3 regions of the Agrobacterium sp. 22094 genome follow, and region 3 is predicted to be linked to each of the others. Evidence: riboswitches for the same ligand, from Rfam matches in the RefSeq annotation. Region 3 holds a riboswitch; each other region holds the start of a gene.
What was found. Region 3 has a riboswitch for thiamine pyrophosphate ahead of thiB (thiamine ABC transporter substrate binding subunit). Riboswitches for the same ligand answer to the same signal wherever they lie in the genome.
Positions count from the first base shown of each region.

Region 1 (4,952 bases), 150 kb from region 3:
GACCGTCCACGCCGGTATCGATGAGCAAACCCTTGTCGAAGAGCCTGTCGAGGAAAGATGTTTGTGCGTCCATGGTCCTACCTCAGAAGGCTCGTATCCTGCTTTTGAACCAGCAGGAGATTGGCGGAATTGCTCAGGATTCTGTCGTTGGAAATCATCAGCCGGGCAGAATGCGCGTCACGCAGATGACGGCCAAGGCTATAGGGCGTGCCGTTCTTGTAGCCCATGATGCCGCAGATCAGCATGGCATGGTCGATGATTTCCAGAATGGTCTCGGACGAGCAGATCTTGACGTTGTTCATGGCAATGGCAAAGCCCATCGACATCAGCTTGTCCGGGTCGGATCTGGTCTCGTCATAGGCCTTGATGCCGGCAATCACGTTGGATTTGACGATCTGCAGCTTGTTCGACACTTCGGCCAGTCGCAGTGCGCCTGGGGGAGCGGACCCTGGCGATTTGCGGGCGGCGGCGCGCACGAAGCTTTGCGCCCGTGCCACCGCGTCAGAGGCGATGCCGTACCACACGCCGCTCCACAGAAGGTGCGAGGTGGCGAGCATGGATTGGGCTGCAATTTCAGCAAAAGGCTTGGGGAAAATCTGTTCGGCCGGGGCCTCGCCCTTGAACAGGAAACCGTCGGAGCAGGTGCCGCGCATGCCGAGCGTATCCCAGACATGGGTGCGCTCAAGGCTATACTGGTCTTTCAGAAATACCGTCATCACCTGATCGGAGGGAGCGGCATCCTTGTTGCTGCGCGAGGTGATGAGAATGGCATCGGCTTCGCTGCCATAGGAAATGACGGTCGCGTCCTTTTCCAGGCGGCAGATGTCACCATCCACCTCGATGGCGCAGATGGAATTGCGGAGATTGCCGCCAATGCCGCCTTCGGTGGTGGCGGAGGCCAGCAGCAATTGTTCGTTTGCCAGGCGGCGCATGAAGGCGCTGTGCCATTGGCTTTCTTCGCCGTGCTCCACAAGGCTCGAGGCCTTGATGTGGTGCATGGCGTAGATCATTGCGGTGGCCGAACAGGCCTGGCCCAGAATGGAGCAGATATCGGCAAGCTCCAGCATGGTGGCGCCTTCGCCGCCCATGTGAACCGGGACCTGGATGCCGAGCAGCTTTTCCTCGCGAAGCGCGTCGACGGCCTCTTTCGGGAAGCGGCCTTCGGTATCCACCGCATCGGCATGTTTTGCGGCAATCGCCGCCACCCGCGCCGCCCGGGCGCTCAGTGCTTCACGGTGAGGCGCGAGCGCGAGGTTCATCAGGCAGCCTCTTTCCCGTCGAGAATGGCTTTGACCGTGGTTTCGATGGCGGCGATGCTGGCAAAGGATTTGCGGTTCAGCATGCTGTCGGGAAACTCGATGTCGAAGGCCTCTTCCAGGCCCAGCATCAGCTGCACGGAGGCGAAGGAGGACAGGCCCGCGGCATAAAGATCGGCATCGTCGGCAAGCGTGTCGACGGAAACGGGAAGCTGACCGAATTTTGCCAGCACGTCACGGATAGTAGAATTCATCCCAAGTATCTCCCTTTAACTGGAGCCATTATCGCGTAACTTCTGAGTTACATTTAAAAACATAACATTGTCATAAGTGGTGCGGTTAATTTCCGGTGATATTGCTTGGCGCCCAACGCAATTGTGGTTTCCGCACCGCCCTCTTTTGGCGCAACCAGCTGCCAGCTTGACAATCGGCGCCATGAGGTTTTTGATTGCGGCATTCACCAGGGGGGTCCCGGCAAGGGGCTGAGATACTGCTAGAGCGCGCAGTGACCCGTTGAACCTGATCCAGTTCATACTGGCGTAGGGACGGTGCAAACGCGGGCATTCTGGCAGAACCGGCTCAACGCCGGGGAACCGTCATCATTCCTATCCCGCGCTTTTCGTCTTCATGCTCGAACTGGGTCTCCACTGTTTTGCTTTGGAGCCTCACGATGAACATTGCCGCTAAAAATCTCACCCCAACCGTTACCACCGGTCCGTTGCCGGCCTCCACCAAGGTGCACAAGCCGGGCGTTCTTCACCCGCATATCCGCGTGCCGATGCGCGAAATTGCGGTCCATCCCACCGCCGGCGAACCGCCGGTGACCGTCTATGATGCCTCCGGTCCCTATACCGATCCGACGCATCTTGTGAACATCGATGCCGGTCTGCCGCGTCATCGCCAGGAATGGGTTCTGGCGCGTGGCGATGTCGAAGCCTATGAGGGCCGGCATGTGAAGCCGGAAGACAATGGCTTTGCCACCGGCGAGCGACTGACGCCGGAATTTCCGGTGCGCAACCAACCGCTGCGGGCCAAGGATGGAAAGGCCGTCACCCAGCTGGCCTATGCGCGGGCGGGCATCATCACACCGGAGATGGAATATATCGCCATCCGCGAAAACCTCGGACGCGAGGCGGCGCAGGACAAGCTTGTGCGCGATGGTGAAAGCTTCGGCGCGCATATTCCAGATCATGTGACGCCGGAATTCGTCCGCCAGGAAGTGGCTTCCGGTCGCGCCATCATCCCCTCCAACATCAACCACCCGGAAGCCGAGCCGATGATCATCGGGCGGAATTTTCTGGTCAAGATCAACGCCAATATCGGCAATTCCGCCGTCACCTCCTCCATGGCGGAAGAGGTGGAGAAGATGGTCTGGGCCACGCGCTGGGGTGCCGATACGGTGATGGATCTCTCCACCGGGCGCAACATTCACAATATCCGCGAATGGATCATCCGCAATTCGCCGGTGCCGATCGGCACGGTGCCGCTCTATCAGGCTCTGGAGAAGGTCAATGGCATTGCCGAGGATCTAACCTGGGAGGTGTTTCGCGATACGCTGATCGAGCAGGCGGAACAGGGCGTGGATTACTTCACCATCCACGCCGGCGTGCGCCTGCATTACATTCCGCTGACCGTCAATCGCGTGACCGGCATTGTCTCGCGCGGCGGGTCGATCATGGCCAAGTGGTGTCTGCATCACCACAAGGAAAGCTTCCTCTACGAGCATTTCGACGAGATCTGCGACATTTGTCGGGCTTATGACGTGTCGTTTTCACTCGGGGATGGCCTGCGTCCGGGCTCGATTGCAGACGCCAATGATGCCGCGCAGTTTGCCGAGCTGGAGACGCTGGGCGAGTTGACCCAGATCGCCTGGGCCAAGGATTGCCAGGTGATGATCGAGGGCCCCGGCCATGTGCCGATGCACAAGATCAAGGAAAACATGGACAAGCAGCTGAAGACCTGCGGCGAGGCGCCCTTCTACACGCTTGGACCGCTGACGACCGACATCGCACCCGGTTACGACCACATCACGTCCGGCATCGGTGCGGCGATGATCGGCTGGTTCGGTACGGCGATGCTCTGCTATGTCACGCCGAAGGAGCATCTGGGTCTACCGGATCGCAACGACGTGAAGGTCGGTGTCATCACCTACAAGATCGCGGCGCATGCCGCCGATCTTGCCAAGGGCCATCCGGCAGCGCAGTTGCGGGACGATGCTTTGTCGCGCGCCCGCTTCGAATTCCGCTGGGAGGATCAGTTCAACCTGTCGCTCGATCCGGAAACGGCGCGCTCCTATCACGATGAGACGCTGCCGAAGGAAGCGCACAAGGTCGCGCATTTCTGCTCCATGTGCGGGCCGAAATTCTGCTCCATGCGCATTTCCCACGATATCCGCGCGGAAGCCCAGAAGGAGGGGCTAGAGGCGATGGCGGAGAAATTCCGTCAGGGTGGCGATCTCTACATGCCGCTGGAAAAGCCGGTTCCCGGTGAATGAGATGCGCATTCTCATCAAAGGGGCAGGCGTTGCCGGTCTGACGGCTGCCCTTGAGCTGACGCGGCGCGGTCTTGCGGTGACGGTGTTCGATACCGCGCTTGAGATCGGCCGCGGCGCATCCTGGTTTGCCGGCGGCATGCTGGCGCCCTGGTGCGAAAGGGAGAGCGCCGAACAGGCGGTGCTCGACCTCGGCCAGGCGGCGCTCGACTGGTGGGAGGAGGCCACACCCGGCCTCATCTCGCGCCATGGCACGCTGGTGGTGGCGCCAGCACGGGACAGGGCGGAACTCTTGCGCTTTGCCTCGCGCACCAGCGGCTACCGCCTGGTGGATGAGGATGAGATTGCAGCACTCGAGCCGGACCTTGCCGGACGCTTCCGCCATGGGCTGTTCTTCGAGGGCGAAGGTCATCTCGATCCGCGGCTGGCGATGACGGCGCTGCATCTGCGTCTGGTGGAAAATGGCGTGGTCTTTCATCTGGGCGGCGAGGCCATCAACGAAGGCGGCTTCGATCGCATCGTCGATTGCACCGGCCATACGAGAGTTGGCTCGCTCTCAGGGCTTCGGGGCGTGCGCGGCGAAATGCTCTATCTCGTCACGCACGAGGTTTCGCTGTTGCGCCCGGTGCGGCTCCTGCATCCGCGCATCCCGCTCTACATCGTCCCGCGTGAACCGGGGCGCTTCATGCTGGGCGCGACGATGATCGAAACAGAGGAGGCGGGGCCGATTTCCGCCCGCTCGATGATGGAGTTCTTGAATGCCGCTTACGCGCTGCACCCCTCTTTCGGCGAAGCGCAGATCATCGAAAGCGGTACCGGCATCCGGCCTGCCTTTCCCGACAATCTTCCGCGCATCGTTCAGGAGGGCAAGACGCTCTTCATCAATGGTGCGCACCGGCACGGCTTCCTGCTCTCGCCTGCCATGGCGCGCCAGGCTGCCGATTTCATCGAACACAAGGAGGTGTACCATGCGGATCCACGTCAACGGCGAAGTGCATGATCTTTCCGCCGCCACGCTGTCAGAACTTCTGTTCGCCCTTGACTACGAGGGCGACTGGCTGGCGACGGCCGTCAATGGCGATCTCGTCCATGCTGAGGATCGCCCGCAATTTCGCTTAAAGGATTCCGACCGGATCGAAATCCTTTCCCCGATGCAGGGAGGATGAACCATGTTTCGATTGTATGATCGCGATGTCAGCTCGCGG
Region 1 covers NZ_JBQEPX010000005.1:24,392-29,343, reverse strand. The annotation lists gene ACTJK5_RS19085 (amino acid--[acyl-carrier-protein] ligase) at 1-73, opposite strand, end outside; gene ACTJK5_RS19080 (acyl-CoA dehydrogenase family protein) at 78-1,259, opposite strand; gene ACTJK5_RS19075 (acyl carrier protein) at 1,259-1,510, opposite strand; TPP riboswitch at 1,709-1,820, shown strand; gene thiC (phosphomethylpyrimidine synthase ThiC) at 1,927-3,750, shown strand; gene thiO (glycine oxidase ThiO) at 3,752-4,747, shown strand; gene thiS (sulfur carrier protein ThiS) at 4,716-4,913, shown strand; gene ACTJK5_RS19055 (thiazole synthase) at 4,917-4,952, shown strand, end outside.
Region 1: linked by a shared signal. The riboswitch ahead of thiC (phosphomethylpyrimidine synthase ThiC) and the one ahead of thiB (thiamine ABC transporter substrate binding subunit) in region 3 are both predicted to bind thiamine pyrophosphate.

Region 2 (4,952 bases), on a different contig from region 3:
GACCGGCAGAACACAGGCGACGGTCATCTCCTACATCACGAAATATCGCAATGCCATTCGCGAGGCCTTTGGCGAGCAGCATCCCATGCTGCGCATCGCCGCAGGCACGCCGCAGCTCTACGATGACGCGCGCAAAGCCAAAATGGCGAAGATCGCCACCAAGCACGGCTCGCTGATCACCTTCGAACATTATTCAGAAGTGATGCGACGCTGCCGGCGCTTCCTTCACTCGGAAGACCCGCTGACGATCGGCATCGGCCTGATCGGCACCACCGGTCGGCGTCCCTTCGAAGTCTTCACCCAGGCTGAGTTTACCCCAGCGCCCTATGGCAATGGCGTCTCCAAATGGAGCGTGCTGTTCAACGGGCAGGCGAAGACGAAGCAGGGCGAAGGGACGAAATACGGCATTACCTATGAAATTCCGGTCCTGGAGCAAGCCAAGATCGTGCTCGAGGCCTATCGACGCCTGAGAAACAGCAGCGATGGCAAGCTTTGGCTCGGCATGAATGTGGACGAGTTTTCCACCGATGCGAGACTGCCGCTGCGCGATGCAATGATAGCGAAATTCGAGGACCTCTGGCCGAAAGAAGAGCCGCCGAAGCCCTATGGGCTACGTCACCTCTATGCCGAAATCGCTTATCGCAACTTCGCGCCCGCCAATGTGACGAAGAACAGCTATTTCGCCGCCATCCTCGGCCATAACAACAATGATCTGGAAACGTCGCTCTCCTACATGACCTATGCTTTTCCTGAAGACGAGCATGAATCGAAAGCGCGGGCGGAGCGTGTGGCGGATCGCACGATACGGCAGATGATCACCGTCAATCAGATCCCCGGTATGGCAGGCGAGTAAAGCACAGCGACGCGCATTTTCATGGTCTTGTAGATGATGGGCATCGGCGAACTGGGCATTCCGTAAACGCCTTATGACCGGATCACACGATACCGGCGCGCCAGGTACATCTCGACGCCAGCCCGTGTGAGGAAAGAAGCAAGGCCCACGATGATCGCCACAACCCTGATGCGGAATTCATCGGCCTCGACCTCGGCGTGCCGGGTGTCCAGCAATGTGTGTTCCGTAACGGTGATCTCGCCGATGATATCGCGGATGCGGTCCATCGTTCCGACAGCCATGTAACCGATTTCATTTGTGCGGGCGGCATCTGCACCGACGCCATCATAGAGCGATATTGAGTGCTTCAGCTCTTCAAGCTTCTTCTCGATCAATGCGTCGAGCGCTTTGACGCGGGCAACCTGGTCGGAATTGTCCGATATCCTGGTCATCAAATCGTTCTGAAGCAGGTGCAGGCGCTCCATCGCCTTCTCATACGGCGCGAGATAGCGCTTGTCGCCGCTGACGAGATAGCCCCTCTGTCCCGTCTCGGCATCATCAAGCGCGATCAAGACGTCCTTGGTGGTATCGATCGCTTCATAGGTATGCACCACCATATCGTAATGGTCGCTTAAAAGGTCATGCGTCCATGAGGTGGCAAGGATACCGGCAGCCAAAACGACCCCGACCGGTATTGATCGCAGCAGTGTCGGGAATGTCAGATACTTGTGGCGCAGCGACGTTAAAGACCAGTCAGACATTTACGGGATCATCCAAGCAAGCGCAGTTCAACGTCGTTATATCCGTCCGATGGCAAAAGCGCTAACAGGTTGGCATACACCGTGCCAGGCAGTTCAACGCAACAACAATCAGGAAGTTCAAAGTCGTTCGCCGAATTCGATTGCAGCCATGTGACGTGAACTGGTCTGTCAAACGCCTTGACACGAGGTTCTATTTCTCATTTAGAGTCAGGCATTCCGAGGGGAGCATCGAACGATGCTGAGATGGCGGTGAGCCGGACCCTTGAACCTGATCCGGTTCATACCGGCGTAGGAACGGAACAGTCGCCGTCAGGCACAGCTTTCTTTTCCATGCGTCATGCTTATCCGGGTCCGCTAACGGCGTGTCTGGAGATGAACGGCTGATGGTAAGATTTCCCACCGCAGAAAAAGCGGCAGACCTTCTGGCTCTTGTGCGGGAGCGACGACCGCGTGTCCACTGCCTGATGAATACGGTGGTGCAGAAGTTTACCGCTGACGGCATCACCGCAATCGGCGGCATCCCCTCGATGACATCGTCGGAAGAGGAAATCGAGAGCTTCGTGACGAAGACGGATGCGCTGACGATCAACCTCGGGACGCTGGACGAAGCGCGCCGCAAGGTCATCCGTATCGCCGTCACTATCGCCAATCGCCAAGGCAAACCCTGGATCGTCGATCCGGTCCATTGCGACTACTCCCCTTCACGGCTAGAATTCGCCCATGAATTGAGCCGGCTGCACCCCTCGATCACACGTGGGAACGCGGCAGAAATGGCGGTTATCGGCGACGTCGGTGGTGCATTGCGCATTCAGACGGGAGCGGTGGATAGCTTGAGTGATGTCGACCGCAAGGTCCGGATCGTCAACGGCCATGCCCTGATGGCAAAGGTGACGGGAACCGGATGCCTTTCCGGCGGTATCATTGCCGCCTTCATGGCCGTCGAGCCGGATGCGATGCTGGCTGCAGCATCGGCTCTGACTGTTACCGGCGTTTCCGCAGAGATCGCGGCCAGACATGCCAGCGGACCGGGATCGTTCGAAGTCGCCTTTCTGGACGCGCTCTTCACTCTGAGGAGCGAAGACATTCTCTCCCATGCGAGGATCGAACATGACGAAGATTGATTACCGGCTGAATGCCATTGTCGACGCCTCTCTCAGCGATATCGCTCCGCTTGCCGAGCTTGCAGCTCTGGCAGCACATAACGGTGCAACGATCATCCAATATCGCGACAAGACCGCCTCCACACGCCAGATGATCGACCAGGCAAGAGCCATCGTTGAAGCCCTGAAAGGCACCGGCGTACCGCTGGTGATCAACGATCGATTAGATGTCGCCATGGCAACGGGCGCAGATGGCGTGCATCTCGGCGCAGACGATATGGATGCAGACACAGCAAGGCGCCTTCTCGGTCCCGATGCGATCATCGGGCTCACCGTCAAATCCATGGCTGATGCCCGACACGTCGCGCAAGCACCGGCCGATTATGCCTGCATTGGCGGGGTGTTTGAAACCACCTCCAAGGTTAATCCAGATACGCCGGTCGGCCTTGCAGGGCTAAAGCAAATAAGGACATACCTGCGCAACGAGCGACCAGACCTGCCGGTGGGCGCAATTGCCGGCATCACGCTGGAGCGCGTTCCCGACGTGATTGCAGCAGGTGCCGATGGGGTGGCGCTGATCTCCGCCCTATTCCGCACGGACGATATAGCAACGACGGCCAAGGCGTTTCGCAATGCCGTGGATGAAGCGATGGGAGCACGCCCATGACCGCCATTGCTTTGACCATCGCCGGTTCCGATAGTGGCGGCGGTGCCGGCATTCAGGCCGACCTCAAGACATTCTCCGCTCTTGGTGTCTATGGTGCGAGCGTCATCACCGCCATCACCGCACAGAACACCAAGGGCGTGACCGCGGTTGAAGATATTTCCGCCACGATCATTGCGGCTCAGATGGATGCGGTGTTTTCCGACCTCGATATCAAGGCGATCAAGATCGGCATGGTCTCGCGCACCGACACGATACGAACGATTGCCGAGAGACTGCGCAGCCAGCCCCAACCGGTCGTCCTTGACCCCGTGATGGTGGCGACCTCCGGTGACAGGCTGCTTCAGGAGGAGGCAATCGAAACGCTTCGAAGCGAATTGCTGCCGCAGGCAACGCTTGCCACGCCGAACCTTCCTGAGGCGGCACTGCTGACCGGGACCGGCATCGCCACCGATCGTGCCGCGATGCTGAAACAGGCCGAGATGATCCTGGCGCTTGGTGCGAAGGCTGTCCTGATCAAAGGCGGCCACGGCACCGGATCAAAGAGCGTCGATCTTCTGATTGACGGCGAGACAATTCAAGAATTTGCCATGCCGCGCATCGAGACGAAGAACGACCATGGTACCGGCTGCACGCTCGCGGCAGCGATTGCGGCCCATCTGGCGCTCGGTCTGCCGTTGACGGATGCCGTCGGCCTGTCCAAAGACTATCTCCAAGGTGCGTTGGCAGCAGGCCGCGACCTTAAGGTCGGTCATGGTCACGGGCCGGTTCATCATTTTTACCGCTGGTGGGCGCCCTGACGGGCCGGCCCGATCAAGATTTGCGCTCCGTCGCACGCGGCTTGGGGGCGGCGAGCGCATTGCGGATGGCGAAGCTCGAATGGATGCGTGAGACGCCCGGAAGCTTGGAGAGAATATCCTTGTGGACCCGCTCGAAATCGCCTGCGGTTTCGACCTCGACGCGGAGAAAATAATCCGAGCCGCCGGTCATGAGATAGCATTCTCGCACTTCCGGATAACGCCGCACGGCATTTTCAAAGCGATTGAGAAAATCCTCCGTCTGCCGGTCGAGCGTGATCTGGACGATGACGGAAATCACCTCTCCACCGGCGGCACTTCCGGTGATCGCCGTATAGCCGCGAATGACGCCTTCCCTCTCCAGAATATCCACACGACGCAGACAAGCGGACGGCGATAGCCCCACCTCAGCGGCAAGCTTGGCATTGCTGATGCGGGCATTCAGCCGAAGCAGGCGGATGATATGACGATCGGTGGCGTCGAGAGCAGACATGGTTTCGTTCCGATTGATCGCACAAAGTTGCAAGAAAAACGATTTTATCGAATTTTCTTCGTCTTACACTGCTTAAATTCAAGGATCATTGCAATACTCTGTTGCCAAAAGAACAAAGGGAACGACAATGGACATGACCCTCCAGCAGCAGAAAGCTCAAGGTGGCGCAAGCGGCTATCTGACGATCGATCTTGCAGCCCTTCGCGACAACTATCTGACGCTTGCCTCCAAGGCGCCGCATGCGCTGACGAGTGCCGTGGTGAAGGCAGATGCCTATGGTCTTGGTGCCGATATCGTCGCGCCCG
Region 2 covers NZ_JBQEPX010000003.1:212,484-217,435, reverse strand. The annotation lists gene ACTJK5_RS15910 (telomere resolvase) at 1-853, shown strand, start outside; gene ACTJK5_RS15905 (CHASE3 domain-containing protein) at 925-1,593, opposite strand; TPP riboswitch at 1,803-1,905, shown strand; gene ACTJK5_RS15900 (hydroxyethylthiazole kinase) at 1,977-2,714, shown strand; gene thiE (thiamine phosphate synthase) at 2,701-3,360, shown strand; gene thiD (bifunctional hydroxymethylpyrimidine kinase/phosphomethylpyrimidine kinase) at 3,357-4,157, shown strand; gene ACTJK5_RS15885 (Lrp/AsnC family transcriptional regulator) at 4,171-4,647, opposite strand; gene alr (alanine racemase) at 4,775-4,952, shown strand, end outside.
Region 2: linked by a shared signal. The riboswitch ahead of ACTJK5_RS15900 (hydroxyethylthiazole kinase) and the one ahead of thiB (thiamine ABC transporter substrate binding subunit) in region 3 are both predicted to bind thiamine pyrophosphate.

Region 3 (4,952 bases):
CTCACCCCTGAGCTTTGGGTGGGCGATTTCGATTCCGCCGATGCGGCGCTTGTCGACGAATGGCCGGATGTGCCGCAACAGCCTTTTCCCGCCGCCAAGGGCGAAACGGATGGCGAGATTGCCGTTTCCGAGGCTTTGGCGCGGGGCGCGAAGCGTCTGACGCTGGTCGGCGCGCTTGCCGGCGAGCGATCCGACCATGCGCAGTTTCATCTGCTCTATGCTGTGGCGCTGGCCGAACGCGGGCTTGAGGTGGTGCTGACGTCTGGTGAGGAAGAAGCTTTTCCGTTGCTTGCCGGCGATTTGGCGTTCGATTTGCCGCGCGGCTCGCTGTTTTCGGTTGCCGGTTTTACGGCCCTTTCGGGCCTCGATATCGAGAATGCCCGTTATCCCCTCAATGATTTTGCGCTTGCCTTCGGCTCGTCGCGCACTATGTCCAACGTGGCTGAGGGCGAAATTCGCCTTCGCCTCAAAAGCGGCAAGGCGATCGTGCTTGCCCGTCCCTACGATCTGACCGGAGCCTGATGCCTTGGCACCCCCCATTCTGAAACTCGACGATATCAAGCTGACCTTTGGCGTGACGCCACTTCTGGATGGCGCCAACCTGCAGGTGGAGCCGGGCGATCGCATCTGCCTCGTCGGTCGAAACGGGTCAGGCAAGTCGACGCTGATGAAGATCGCCGCCGGTCTTGTCGAAGCGCAGTCGGGCGAGGTTTTTCGTCATCCGTCCGCGACGATCCGCTATCTGGAGCAGGCGCCGGATTTTGGCGCCTATGACACCGTGCAGGCCTATGCCGAATCCGGTCTCGGACCGGGCGACGATCCCTACCGTGTCAGCTATCTGCTGGAACATCTGGGTCTGACCGGTCAGGAAAATCCATCGAGCCTTTCCGGTGGCGAAGCGCGCCGCGCGGCACTTGCCCGCGTCATGGCGCCGGAGCCCGACATCCTGATGCTGGACGAGCCGACCAACCATCTCGACCTGCCGACCATCGAATGGCTGGAAAGCGAATTGCAGCAGACGCGAAGCGCGCTCGTCCTCATCTCGCACGACCGTCGCTTCCTGGAGAAGGTTTCGACGGCCACCGTCTGGCTTGATCGCGGCCAGTCGCGTCGTCTCAGCCGTGGCTTCGGCTATTTCGAGGAATGGCGCGACAAGGTGCTGGAAGAGGAAGAGCTGGAGCAGCACAAGCTCGGCAAGGCGATCGAGCGCGAAGAGCACTGGATGCGCTACGGCGTGACGGCACGCCGCAAGCGCAACATGCGCCGCGTGGGAGAATTGCGTGATATGCGTGCGGCCTATCGCGGCCACAAGGGTCCGCAAGGCTCCGTGCAGGCAACGGCGGTAGAAGCGCGCGAATCCGGCAAGCTGGTGATCGAGGCCGAGGCTATCACCAAGTCATATGGCGATCGCACCATCATCGCGCCCTTTTCGCTGCGCGTGCATCGCGGCGATTGCATCGGTCTCGTCGGGCCGAATGGTGCGGGCAAGACCACGCTTCTCAAGATGCTGACCGGCGAGTTGGCGCCCGATAGCGGCACGGTGAAACTTGGCACCAATCTGGAAATTGCCACACTCGATCAGAAGCGCGAGGACCTCAATCCTAACGATACGCTGGCGCATTACCTGACCGATGGTCGCGGCGAGAGCCTGCTGGTCAATGGCGAGCAGAAGCATGTGACCGGCTATATGAAGGACTTCCTGTTCCAGCCGGAACAGGCCCGCACACCGATCCGCAATCTGTCTGGTGGTGAGCGCGCACGTCTCATTCTGGCGCGGATCCTGGCAAGGCCAACCAACCTTCTCATCCTCGATGAGCCGACGAACGATCTCGATATCGAGACCCTGGATCTGCTTCAGGAAATCGTCGCTGGCTTTTCCGGCACCGTCATTCTCGTCAGCCACGACCGTGACTTCCTCGACCGCACGGTGACGTCGACCATCGCGCCTGCCAACCCGGATGCGCCGGATGGCCGCTGGATCGAATATGCGGGCGGCTATTCCGACATGATGGCGCAGCGCAAGGGTGCGGCCGAAGAGAAGAAGCGTTCCGAAAAGCAGGAAAAGGCAAAGGCCTCGGCAAGCACTGCGACCAATGCCGAGCCGTCCAAGGCCAAGGGAAAGCTCTCCTTCAAGCAGAAGTTTGCGCTGGAAAACCTGCCGAAGGAAATGGAAAAGCTGCAGGGCGAGATCGCCAAGCGCGAAGAGCGCATGGCCGATCCGCAGCTCTTTGCCAAGGACCCGGCTGCTTTCAACAAGCTGGCAGACGAGATGGCGAAGCTTCGCGAAAAGCTGGACGCCATGGAGGAAGAATGGCTCGAGCTTGAGATGCTGCGCGAAGAGATGGAAGGCTAGTCCACACCATCTTTGACAGGTCGTGAAATATGCGGTTCTCTATCCAAAACGGAGGAGCCCCACCATGCGCATGATCTTCGTCAATCTCCCGGTGAAGAATATCGAGACATCGAAAGCCTTCTTCACGGCGCTCGGCTTCAGCTTCAATCCGGAATATTCCGATGAGCGAACGCTGTGCATGATCGTCGAGAAGAACATCTTCGTCATGCTGCTGCAGGAAGAACGCTTCCGCGATTTCATCAATGGCGAGATCGCCGATGCCAATCGCGGCACGGAGGTGCTGACCTGCCTTTCGGCGTCCAGTCGCGAGGAAATCGACAGCATGCTGAAAACAGCGCTGTCTTCCGGTGGGCGCGAGTGGAAACCGGTGCAAGACCACGGCTTCATGTATGCCGCAAGCTTTCAGGATCCCGATGGCCATGTCTGGGAGCTGGTTTACATGACGGAGCAGGCATAGGCGCGCGGCGTCACGTCTTGCCAATAACCGATTGTGTCATTACATCTTTTCTCGCTCTAACGGGGTGCTTTGTCGAAAAGACAAGGCTGAGAGGCGTTCGCCAACCCGAAGAACCTGATCCGGTTAACACCGGCGGAGGGATTAGACGGCTTCCATCCAGACGCCTATTCCCGTAACCCATTCGAGAAGGTGTCTGATGTATCGTCGTTTTCTGCTGTCCGGCCTCGTCGCCGCATCCTTCCTCCTGCCGAGCCTTGGCGTCGCGCAGGATAAAAAGGTCCTCACTGTCTACACCTATGAAAGCTTTGTCTCCGAATGGGGTCCCGGTCCCAAGGTGAAGGCGGCGTTCGAGAAGACCTGCGATTGCACCGTCAATTTCGTCGGCGTCGCCGACGGTGTGGCGCTGCTCAATCGCCTGAAGCTGGAAGGTGTCAGCTCCAAGGCGGATGTCGTGGTCGGTCTCGATACCAACCTCATCGCTGAAGCCAAGGACACTGGGCTCTTCGAAGCATCGGGTATCGACGCCTCTACGGCAAAGGTGCCGGGCGGGTTCAAGGACGATGTCTTCGTTCCCTATGATTACGGCCACTTTGCCGTCGTCTACGACACACAGACGCTGAAGAACCCGCCAAAGAGCCTGAAAGAACTGGTCGAGGGCGACCCGTCGCAGAAGATCGCCATTCAGGATCCGCGGACGTCGACGCCGGGTCTTGGCCTGCTGCTCTGGGTCAAGTCGGTCTATGGCGACAAGGCGCCGGAAGCCTGGGCAAAGCTCAAGGATCGCGTGCTGACGGTTACGCCGGGCTGGTCGGAGTCCTACGGCCTCTTCACCAAGGGCGAAGTACCGATGGTGCTCTCCTATACCACATCGCCCGCCTATCATATGGTGGCCGAGCACAGCGAGCGCTATCAGGCAGCAAGCTTCGAGGAAGGCCATTACATTCAGATCGAAGTCGCCGGTCTGTTGAAGAACGCGCCGGAGAAGGAGCTTGGCAAGAGGTTCCTTTCCTTCATCCTGACGCCTGGCTTCCAGGATGCCATTCCGGAAAACAACTGGATGATGCCGGTCACCGCCACGTCGCAGCCGCTGCCGGATGCCTTCAACAAGCTGGTCCAGCCGACCAAGACCTTCCTGATGTCGCCGGAAGAGGTGGCGAAGAACCGCAAGGCCTGGATCGATGAGTGGCTGACCGCGATGAGCGTGAAGTAATCTCACGCGGACCCCGCCCGTGATTGCGCGCAGCGACAGAAGACGGTTCCTGATCAGTGGCATGGCGGCTTTTGTCGCCGTGTTGCTCTTCATCGGACTTGCGGTCGCAGCGCTGCTTTCCTTCGATACACAGGCGGCGTCGAACGCCCTCTTCGATACCTACACGCTGCGCATTCTCCGCTTCACGCTCTGGCAGGCGACGCTCTCCACTGTTCTTTCGGTGGCGCTCGGCCTACCGGTCGCACTGGCGCTGGCACGCCAGCGGGATTTTCCCGGCCGTATCTGGATCATCCGGCTGATGGCGGTGCCCATGGGGCTGCCGGTGATCGTCGGCGCGCTCGGGCTGATTGCCATCTGGGGCAGGCAGGGGCTGCTCAATGCAGCACTTCTCTCTGCGGGCGTGGCGCGACCTTTCAGCATCTACGGCCTATCCGGCATTCTCATTGCCCATGTCTTCTTCAACCTGCCGCTCGCCGTGCGTTTCTTCCTGGCGGGGCTGGAAAGAATGCCCGGCGAATATTGGCGCATGAGTGCCGTGCTCGGCATGAATTCCCTTTCCACCTTCCGCTTCATCGAATGGCCGGTGGTGCGGCGGCTCGTGCCGGGTGTAGCGGGCCTGATCTTCATGCTCTGCGCCACGAGCTTCACGCTTGTCCTGCTGCTCGGCGGCGGTCCGGCTGCGACGACCATCGAGGTGGCGATCTATCAGGCGCTCCGCTTCGATTTCGATCCGCCACGTGCCATCGCCCTGTCGCTGATGCAGATCGCAATGACCGGCCTGCTTCTCGTGCTGCTCTCGTTTCTGCCGGGTGCGGAAGCGGAGGGGCAGACGCAGGGCCAGACGGTTCGTCGTTTCGATGCCGCTCGCCCGTTGGCGCGTCTTTGGGATGGGCTTGTCATTGTTCTTGCGATGCTGCTGGTCGGGTCGCCCC
Region 3 covers NZ_JBQEPX010000005.1:175,601-180,552, reverse strand. The annotation lists gene ACTJK5_RS19745 (thiamine diphosphokinase) at 1-522, shown strand, start outside; gene ACTJK5_RS19740 (ABC-F family ATP-binding cassette domain-containing protein) at 527-2,353, shown strand; gene ACTJK5_RS19735 (VOC family protein) at 2,418-2,810, shown strand; TPP riboswitch at 2,861-2,968, shown strand; gene thiB (thiamine ABC transporter substrate binding subunit) at 3,007-4,020, shown strand; gene thiP (thiamine/thiamine pyrophosphate ABC transporter permease ThiP) at 4,040-4,952, shown strand, end outside.